Regions from separate parts of the Zobellia sp. OII3 genome, predicted to be linked through region 3. Evidence: riboswitches for the same ligand, from Rfam matches in the RefSeq annotation. Region 3 holds a riboswitch; each other region holds the start of a gene.

Region 1 (3,282 bases), on a different contig from region 3:
CTCGTCAAAGGCCATTACGATAACGGCCGCGCCATATCTTTTTATTAATTTGGCGTGATTGATAAACTCTTCCTCACCTTCTTTCAGACTGATGGAGTTCACCACACACTTCCCCTGAACGACCTGCAAGCCTGCCTCGATAATATCCCATTTAGAGCTATCGATCATTATAGGCACCTTGGCAATATCAGGTTCGGCAATAACCAGGTTCAAGAATTTGACCATGGCCTCTTTTCCATCGATCAGGCCGTCATCCATATTAATATCGATGATCTGGGCCCCACCTTCAACCTGATCTCTTGCAACGTCTAGCGCCTCTTCGAACTTACGCTCCTTGATCAGACGTAAAAAACGTTTAGACCCGGCCACATTGGTACGTTCGCCCACGTTTACGAAATTACTTTCGGGGGTGATCACCAAGGGCTCCAAACCCGATAGTTTTAGGTAGCGGGCGGCCGAGGGCCGGGTATCGGTTATCGGTATGTTCGAGTCGTTACTCATAATATCTCCATCATTTTTTTATACTTGACGAATCTGCATTCCCTTCAAGATTCTACGGCAATCTTCCGTGGGTCGTATTTTCTCACTAGATCCGCAATGGCCGTAATGTGCTCAGGCGTTGTACCACAGCACCCGCCAACGATATTGACCAGGCCTTTTTCCACATATTCCTTTATCTGCTCGGCCATTTGCTCGGGGGTTTCATCATATTCCCCAAAGGCATTGGGCAAGCCCGCGTTCGGGTGGGCCGAAACGGCATGCTCCGTTCTGGTAGACAAAACCTCCAAGTGTGGCACCAACTGATTGGCCCCAAGGGCACAGTTGAACCCTACCGACAGGATCGGAATGTGTGAAATGGAAATCAAAAATGCCTCTGCCGTTTGTCCTGACAAGGTTCTTCCCGAGGCATCGGTAATGGTACCGCTCACCATAATGGGCACCTCTATATTCCGTTCCTCCTTTACCTCTTCAATGGCAAAAAGGGCGGCTTTGGCATTAAGCGTATCAAAAATGGTCTCTACCAAAAGAATGTCGGCCCCACCATCTAACAAGGCTTCCACCTGTTGTTTGTAGGCAATTCGCAATTCATCGAAAGAAACGGCCCTATAGCCCGGATCGTTTACATCGGGAGACATGCTGGCCGTTTTGTTCGTCGGCCCTATACTCCCCGCTACAAACCTTGGTTTATTGGGCTCTTTGGCGGTAAACTCATCGGCCACCTCCTTGGCAATACGTGCGGACTCATAATTGAGTTCGTACACCAAATCTTCCATATGGTAATCGGCCATGGCGATAGTAGTACCCGAAAAAGTATTGGTTTCGACAATATCGGCGCCTGCGGCAAAGTATTTACGATGCACATCGGCTATGGCCTCGGGTTGGGTCAGCGACAATAGATCGTTGTTCCCCTGCAAGGGGTGTTCCCAGTCTTTAAAACGCTCACCGCGGAAATCTTCCTCGGTAAATTTATAGCGTTGGAGCATGGTACCCATGGCACCGTCCAATACTAAAATGCGTTCCTTTAATATCTCCTGAATTTTTTTCATTTCCTTATTTCCTTCTTATGTCGCACGTTCATGCACAAAGGCCCCTCTTAGACCAATCTACAAACAACTATCAAGCAAAGGAATAAGGACAGACAATCTTGCCTCTCTTTGTTATCTGTCCCACAAATACTAGGATAGAATGTAGCACCTTCTTTATAAGAAAAGGGTTGCCAAGGTTTCACTGGGTCTATTCCCTCCACCTTTCTTGATAACAGTCTTGTTATTTTTATGAACGATTTGCAAAGTAACGCCACATATGGTTCAAAACCAAAGAAACCTTCCGGTTTTTGGCGGCTTGCATTTAATAAAAGCCTTCTGTTCAAATACTACAACAGAAGGCCTTTATCGATATATACACTAATAGCTAATTAAGCAATACTTTGAACGACCTCTTTTTTGGCCTCTTTTTTACTTCCGTCAAAACCTTCTACCCCACCTACAGTGGTGTATTTCATAACGTATCTTTTACCTGGGTTTATCAATTGATAAGCGAACTGACACATTACGGCCGCCTCATGGAAGCCCGATAAAATCAATTTCAATTTACCTTCATAGGTATTTACATCGCCGATCGCAAAAACACCAGGTATGTTGGTCTGATAATCTTTAGCGTTGTTTACCTTAATGGCATTTCGTTCTATTTCAAGACCCCAATCACCGATCGGACCCAATTTTGGGGAAAGACCGAACAAGGGAATAAAGTTATCAACCTCAACATAGGTCTCCCCTTTTTCGGGATCGTTATGCTTTACGACCACTGCTTCCAAATGATCATCACCGTACAGTTTTTTCACTTCGGCTTCGGTAAACAGTTTTATTTTTCCTGCCTTTGCCAATTCCGCTGCTTTTTCTACGGAATCCAAGGCGCCCCTGAACTCGTTTCTACGGTGCACCAAGGATACTTCCGAAGCCACGTCGGCCAAGAAAATTGCCCAGTCCAAAGCAGAATCGCCACCACCGGCTATCACCACTTTTTTGTCGCGGTATACTTCGGGATCTTTAATCATATAGGCCACCCCCTTATCTTCAAAATCGGTAATATTCCCAATAGGCGGTTTTCTAGGCTCAAATGACCCAAGTCCACCTGCAATAACCACTACCGGGGCATGGTGTTTTGTACCCTTATTGGTCGTTACTATAAAAGAGCCGTCTTCTTGCCTATCTAATGTTTCCGCACGCTCACCCAAGGTAAAACCTGCTTCAAAAGGCTTAATTTGCTCCATTAGGTTGGTCACCAAATCTCCCGCGAGAATTTCTGGAAAAGCGGGAATATCATAGATCGGTTTCTTTGGATATATTTCCGAACACTGACCACCTGGTTGTGGCAAAGCATCTATCAAATGGCATTTTAACTTCAACAAACCTGCTTCAAATACCGTAAAAAGACCTGTTGGGCCTGCGCCAATGATGAGAATATCTGTTTTTATCATAACTATTTACTTAACTGTAATTCTTGATTTTGGGCAATGGATAGAATGCTCGCCCTGTGTTTTACTACTTCACCTATTATAATTATTGCCGGATTGGCCAACTCTTGTTTTTCTACTTCCCCTTCTATGGAAGCAATAGTGCCTATGGCAACTTTTTCATCCGTTCTCGTCCCGTTTTGCACAATGGCCACCGGGGTTTCAGATTTGCCCTCTGCCTTGAACAGTTCCACTATTTGCGATAGTTTCGACATTCCCATCAAAATAACCACCGTAGCATTGCTCTTTGCGGCCAAAGCCACATCACT
Region 2 (3,282 bases), on a different contig from region 3:
AGTCCGATGCAACAGGAATCAGATGCTCCATGATCTTCGGGTTAAGCGCTGCCATTTCCCAGGCTATACCTCCTCCCAAAGAGCCGCCGATAAGGGCGAACAATTTGTTGATCTCAAGTTTTTGGAGGCCCAACAAGAAGATTCTTGCGATATCGCCTGCCACGAAATCCTTATAATTATCGATAACGAATTTATCGTATCCGTTACCAGGAATATTAAAGGACAGAATGGTGTACTTATTGGTATCGATACACTTGCCTTCGCCAATAAGGGCGGACCACCAGCCATCATCACCCGTAACATTGGAGTTACCGGTCAAGGCATGGTTGACCTGCACTATGGGCGCAGTGTGCAATTCTTTCCCGAACAACTGATAGGAAAGCTCAATATCTTGAGTTACCCCACTGATCGTAGTATAGTTCGATAATTTCAAATGGTGAAGCATACGGCATATATTAGACCTCACCGGCGTTGTGCCGGCCAGGTCTTATTAATTTCTAAAAATAGTATCGGTTAAAGCGCTGCGAATGCGTTTGCCAAATCGGCTTTCAAATCTTCAATATCCTCTAGACCCACTGACAAACGAATCAAATCTTGACCCACACCGGCGGCTTCCTGCTGCTCGGCGTTCAACTGCTGGTGCGTTGTACTGGCAGGGTGGATGATCAATGATTTTGTATCGCCAATATTGGCCAATAGGGAGAAAATCTTGGTAGCATCGGTCACTTTTTTAGCGGCCTCAAAACCACCTTTTATTCCGAAAGTCACCAAACCACTTTGTCCTTTAGGCAAATATTCTTGGGCAAGATCGTAGTATTTACTACTCTTAAGACCTGGGTAATTTACCCATGCCACTTCGTCCCTTCCTTCCAACCAGGTCGCCAATTCCAAAGCATTGGCACTGTGCTGTTTGATACGCACGTTCAAAGTCTCCAAGCCTTGTATGATCTGGAATGCGTTAAACGGACTCAAAGCCCCTCCAAAATCGCGCAATCCTTCCAAAATCAATTTAAAGGTAAAGGCCGCCGCACCTAGGGCTTCGCTATACACTAAACCATGGTAGCCCGCAGAAGGCTCGGTAAACTCAGGAAATTTTCCGTTGGTCCAATCAAACGTTCCCGCATCGATTATAGCACCACCTAAAGAAGTACCTTGACCACCGATATATTTAGTTAAGGAATGAATCACCAAGTTGGCCCCATGCTCAATAGGGTTCAAAAGGGCCGGTGAAGCTACTGTATTATCTACTATAAAAGGAACCTGAGCCGCCTTGGCCTGTTTTGAGATTGCTTTTAAGTCAAGCACGTCTAGTTTAGGGTTGCCCAAAGATTCTACAAAGAAAGCCCTTGTATTGTCTTGCACCGCCTTACCAAAATTTTCAGGATCGGAGGCATCTACGAAAGTAGTAGTGATTCCCATCCTTGGCAAGGTAACGTTCAACAAATTGAAAGTTCCCCCATACAGACTACTAGAAGCTACAATATGATCTCCTGCCTTTAAAAGCGTCATTAATCCGGTAGAAATCGCGGAAGCCCCTGAAGCAAAAACTACAGCGCCAATACCGCCTTCAACGGCCGCCAATCGCTCTTGTAAAATTTGATTGGTAGGGTTGTTCAGACGAGTATAGATAAAACCGAGTTCGGCCAAAGAAAAAAGATTGGCAGCATGGTCGGTATCGTTAAAAACGTAGGATGACGTCTGGTAGATAGGGACTGCACGTGTTCCAGCGGTTTGCGCCGGATCGTGCCCAGCATGTAGTGCATTGGTTGCAAGTTTAAGATCACTCATAATTCTAGATTTTTAATTGTTATTTAAAATAATTAAAAGCCCAACCATAGACTACGGCCTTGTAGTTAGGTATAATATCAAAAAAGTTATAAGAAAGTAAAAGATTAGGATGAGTAATCTATTTCGTTATCTGTCCTAATAATTATTTCAGGATAGAATGTAGCACCTTCTCTGTATAAGAAACAAAGGGTTGCTAAGGTTTCAAAGGGTCTATTCCCTCCACCTTTCTTGATAACTGATCAATACGTGTTTGAACTTTTGGAAATACAAATATATGGTCGGTGAATTTAAATTCACCAACATTTTTGAAAAATTTATAAATTAAACGCCTTTTTTACCTCATCTACCCGGTCTAACTTCTCCCAGGTAAACAATTCGACTTCTTTTTCGATACGACCGTTGTAGGGCGATTCAAAAACCTTTTTGATCGTTTTAGGCGTTTTGCCCATATGTCCGTAAGCTGCCGTTTCCAAATAAATGGGGTTACGCAACTTTAGTCGTTCTTCAATGGCAAACGGACGCATGTCGAACAAGTCTTTTGTCTTGTTGGCAATCTCACCATCGCTAAGGTCAACATTAGACGTTCCGTATGTATCGATATAAATGGAAGTAGGCTCAACTACACCAATGGCATAACTCACCTGCACCAAAATTTCATCGGCCACTCCGGCCGCCACTAAATTCTTGGCGATATGGCGTGCGGCATACGCGGCACTTCGGTCTACCTTACTTGGGTCTTTTCCACTAAAAGCCCCTCCACCGTGGGCACCTTTACCCCCATAGGTATCAACAATTATTTTCCTTCCCGTAAGTCCCGTATCACCATGTGGCCCACCGATAACGAATTTGCCGGTAGGGTTGATATGGTATTTGATCTTATCGTCGAACAAATTCTGAATCGCTTCGGGCAATTGCTCTATAACCCTAGGTATCAAAATCTCCACAAGGTCTTTTTTGATCTTGTCCAACATTTTGGCATCGTCGATATCAAAAGCGTCGTGCTGCGTAGATATTACAATGGTATCGATTCGCTGGGGCACATTGTCGTCGGAATATTCTATGGTTACCTGCGACTTGGCATCTGGTCTAAGATAATCTATGATCTTACCTTCCCTACGCAACTCCGCCAAGTTTTGGAGGATCTTATGCGATATATCCAAGGCCAATGGCATGTAATTTTCGGTTTCTTTAGTCGCATAGCCGAACATCATACCTTGGTCTCCCGCTCCTTGTTGCTCTTTTTGACCACGGTCTACCCCCTGACTAATGTCTTGCGATTGCTCATGGATCAATGAAATGACCCCACAAGAATCTCCACTAAACTGGTATTCGCCCTTGGTGTAACCGATGGAATTGATCACATCCCTAGCAATGGTCTGCACGTCTAGATATGTATCGCTCTTAACCTCTCCGGCCAATACGACCTGACCTGTGGTAACCAAAGTTTCACAAGCAACCTTGCTCTCTGGGTCAAAGGCCAAAAAGTGATCTAAC
Region 3 (3,282 bases):
TGGCTATATCAAAAAGATTCATATGGCCATTTTCGTCATATACGATAAAGCTGGCGCCATTGTAATCCATTTTAGAATACTTAAAGGGAATAACGGTGGTGTTATTGGAATCTACGGCGCCCCATTTCCCTTCTTTTTTAACAAAGAAAGTATCGGTAAACAAGATGTGTTTCATGTGTTCTCCCAATTGCCTGAAGGTGTTGAATGGTTTTAGCTCTTCATACGTTGCGGGTATACTCCATTTTTTGTTTGCCATATCGTAAACTCCCCATTTGTCGGTATCGCCATCGGTAGCAATGATTTTATCGTTAAAAGAGACAAAGGTGTTTACCTGTTGTACATTGGGCACTTCGTTAAAAAGTAAAATACGACCAATTTTTACGGGCAAGGTAACCCTATCCATCACATTCATTATTTCAGAAGCCCCATCCTCCGTTTTAAGAAGGAAATAATCGTTTGCTATTTGTCTTACGCTCTTATATTTCGCTTTGAGCACAATTGCTCCCTTTCCGTTAATCAAACCTTCTTGTAAGGAGTATCCGCCACTTTTACTGGCATCGGGCTTGTCGTAATGAACGGTAAAATAGTCCGTATCGGCACTTAGGTAGTGATCGTAGACACTGGCCATGTTCGAAGAAAAGTAGTAATCGCCCGTGGCGCCGATTTCTGTTTGTACGGGCTCACCCATGGCATTAAAGGCCTTAATGTTGATATACCTTTGTTCTTCTTTTTTACCGATATCGTTTATACCGGTCACGGGTTGGCCTGTAAAGAATATTTTGGCCGAAGACATATCGGTTTTAAAATCGTATAGCTGATTCAGTATATTCCCAGAGGTGTCCATGAAGGTAGACTGGTCATTTTTATTGACGTTCAAATAGCCATTTATAAAATAGATTCCGGAGCTTTCAAAACCATTGTCCTTGACTTTTTGAAGCAATTCATCTGGTACTCTATCGTACGTTTTATCTATATTAATGTATTCCTCCTGAGAGAAAACTGAGTTGAAGAAGAGAAAGGAGGCAATAATGGGGAATAATCTCATTTGTTGTTATTTAAAATTGATTTTCTTGTTTTTATAATAGATCAAGGTCTTTGGCCGGGATATTTATACGGTATTGGCGGTTAAGGCGATTTACGGAGCATGCCCTTTGTGGCGTTACCCTTAAATTCGGTCAAGGGATAAAACTGGGAATTACGGCCTATATCGGTAAGCTATGCGTAGGGGTGTTTTAAAAAAGGGAACACTTGTTGTTAAAAACACTGGTTTTCTCATAATGTAAAGAGATAAAGGTTAGGTTCCCAAGGCTTCAATTGAGAAATAGCATAACGCAAATGATAAGACTATAGTATGGTCGAGCGAGCCAGGGCTATCTAAGTGCTATCCATAGGATATGAAGATAGGTTTGTAAGTGGTTGGTTATCTAATTTTTATGAGTGGTTCCGGTATTTGTGGTCGCTGTTAAGGGCTTAATAAAAAAACAGGAAGAAGATCCGGAAATTAACTTTTTTTTAGAGGCCCAACAGCTTTTATGTCCTACTTTTGCGGGCTTAAATTTATTATCAAGAATCTCAAGAACGGAGATAGCAACCTGCATTAACGAGCAAGGTGCTAAAGAGATAAGCCAATTAGTTGGAACCAATGTTAGCCCATACTTCTGCTTATCCACAGCTGTTTCCTTTTTGAAAAGAATAAAGAGAAATGGCACATTCGAATAAGCTTAGCCCCCAATTTTCGGCTTTGATCCCCTTGTTGGTCTTCGTTTTTACATTTTTGGGCGTTGGTATCTATCAAAACGATTTCTATGCCTTACCGGCCCCTATAGCGGTTATTGTGGGCATTATCGTGGCGTTTCTTATGTTCGGCCCATCGGTAAAATCAAAAATAGCTACCTTGTTAAAAGGCTGTGGCGATGAAAAAATACTGACCATGTGCCTGATCTATTTACTGGCCGGGGCTTTTGCCGCCCTTACCAAACAAACGGGCAGTGTAGAGGCGATCGTAAACTTGGGATTGGATTTTATCGCCCTTCAATATATCTATGTGGGCATCTTTATCATTGCCGGGTTTTTATCGATCTCTACCGGTACTTCGGTCGGTTCCATCGTGGCCTTGGCCCCTATCGTAGTCGGTTTTGCCGAGGAGAGCAGTGCCGATCTGGCCCTTTTGTGCGGCGCCTTGTTAGGGGGCAGTATGTTCGGTGACAATTTATCGGTGATTTCGGATACGACCATTGCCGCCACACAATCCTTGGGCTGTAAGATGAGCGATAAGTTTAAGGAGAACATTAAAATCGCCGTGCCCGCGGCCTTGTTCACTATCGGTATCTTACTCTTTCAGGGATGGGACCTAGGGTCGATAGAAACCGAAACGGCAGTGTACAGCTATTCGGTGGTTAAGATAGTGCCCTATGTTTTGGTTATTCTCCTTTCCGTTGCGGGCGTCAATGTGTTCGTGACCCTGCTCTTGGGGGCGATTGCAGCGGGACTTCTAGGGATAGCTTTTGGGGATTTCACCCTTATGGAATCGACCAAAATCGCCTACACCGGATTTACGAATATGACGGAAATTTTTCTATTGTCTTTGCTCACGGGAGGCTTGGCGGCCTTGGTCCAAAAAAACGGGGGAATCGATTTTATATTGGTCCATATCAAAAGGCGGATTAAAAACCAGAAAAGCGCCCAGTTGGGTATGGCGTCCCTGGTGGGTACGATCAATACGGCGATTGCCAATAATACCGTAGCCATTATCATTGCCGGACCAATAGCCAAATCTATCAACGATGAATACGGTTTAGACAAGAAAAAGACCGCTTCCATTTTAGATATTTTTGCCTGTATCTCACAAGGCTTCCTACCTTATGGTGCGCAAGTCTTGATGATTTTAAGCTTTGCAAAAGGACAGATCGATTACCTAGACTTGGTCTTTAATACGTGGTATTTGTTACTCTTACTGATCTATACCCTACTGTTCATCGGGCTTCAACCTACAAGACCGAGCTAGTTTTGGGCTATATTGGGGTATCTTCATTGTAGATTCTCTTCCTATTTTCCATTAAACTGACTTTTCATTATCATTTTCCAAGAAATCGTTAGCAATAAAGAGGCATAGGTGTTAAAACCCGTACTCAATAGCGAGAAATTTCTTTTAAAAAAGAATCTTTGTAGTACAGTTTGATTTGTACTCTGCATGACTATGGAATGTTTTACCGTGTCGGGAAGTGAAATTCCCATAAGCGGTAAAGAGAGATTCCAAAATATAGCTTCTGTAAGTCGGGGTTT

What was found. A riboswitch is a leader RNA that binds a small molecule or an ion and turns the genes downstream of it on or off. The one in region 3 is predicted to bind S-adenosylmethionine.
Region 1: it holds a riboswitch for S-adenosylmethionine, as region 3 does, so the genes downstream of both, B4Q04_RS15835 (homocysteine S-methyltransferase family protein) here and B4Q04_RS09435 (Na+/H+ antiporter NhaC family protein) in region 3, are expected to answer to the same signal.
Region 2: it holds a riboswitch for S-adenosylmethionine, as region 3 does, so the genes downstream of both, B4Q04_RS15750 (O-acetylhomoserine aminocarboxypropyltransferase/cysteine synthase family protein) here and B4Q04_RS09435 (Na+/H+ antiporter NhaC family protein) in region 3, are expected to answer to the same signal.

Annotation. Positions count from the first base shown of each region.
Region 1 covers NZ_MWRZ01000006.1:104,656-107,937, reverse strand. Annotated here, with positions in the region: gene metH (methionine synthase) at 1-501, opposite strand, end outside; gene B4Q04_RS15835 (homocysteine S-methyltransferase family protein) at 546-1,547, opposite strand; SAM riboswitch class I at 1,656-1,762, opposite strand; gene B4Q04_RS15830 (NAD(P)/FAD-dependent oxidoreductase) at 1,916-2,977, opposite strand; gene cobA (uroporphyrinogen-III C-methyltransferase) at 2,980-3,282, opposite strand, start outside.
Region 2 covers NZ_MWRZ01000006.1:83,911-87,192, reverse strand. Annotated here, with positions in the region: gene thrA (bifunctional aspartate kinase/homoserine dehydrogenase I) at 1-445, opposite strand, end outside; gene B4Q04_RS15750 (O-acetylhomoserine aminocarboxypropyltransferase/cysteine synthase family protein) at 514-1,788, opposite strand; SAM riboswitch class I at 1,912-2,026, opposite strand; gene metK (methionine adenosyltransferase) at 2,103-3,282, opposite strand, start outside.
Region 3 covers NZ_MWRZ01000002.1:516,724-520,005, reverse strand. Annotated here, with positions in the region: gene B4Q04_RS09445 (WG repeat-containing protein) at 1-1,045, opposite strand, end outside; SAM-I-IV-variant riboswitch at 1,556-1,653, shown strand; gene B4Q04_RS09435 (Na+/H+ antiporter NhaC family protein) at 1,703-3,004, shown strand.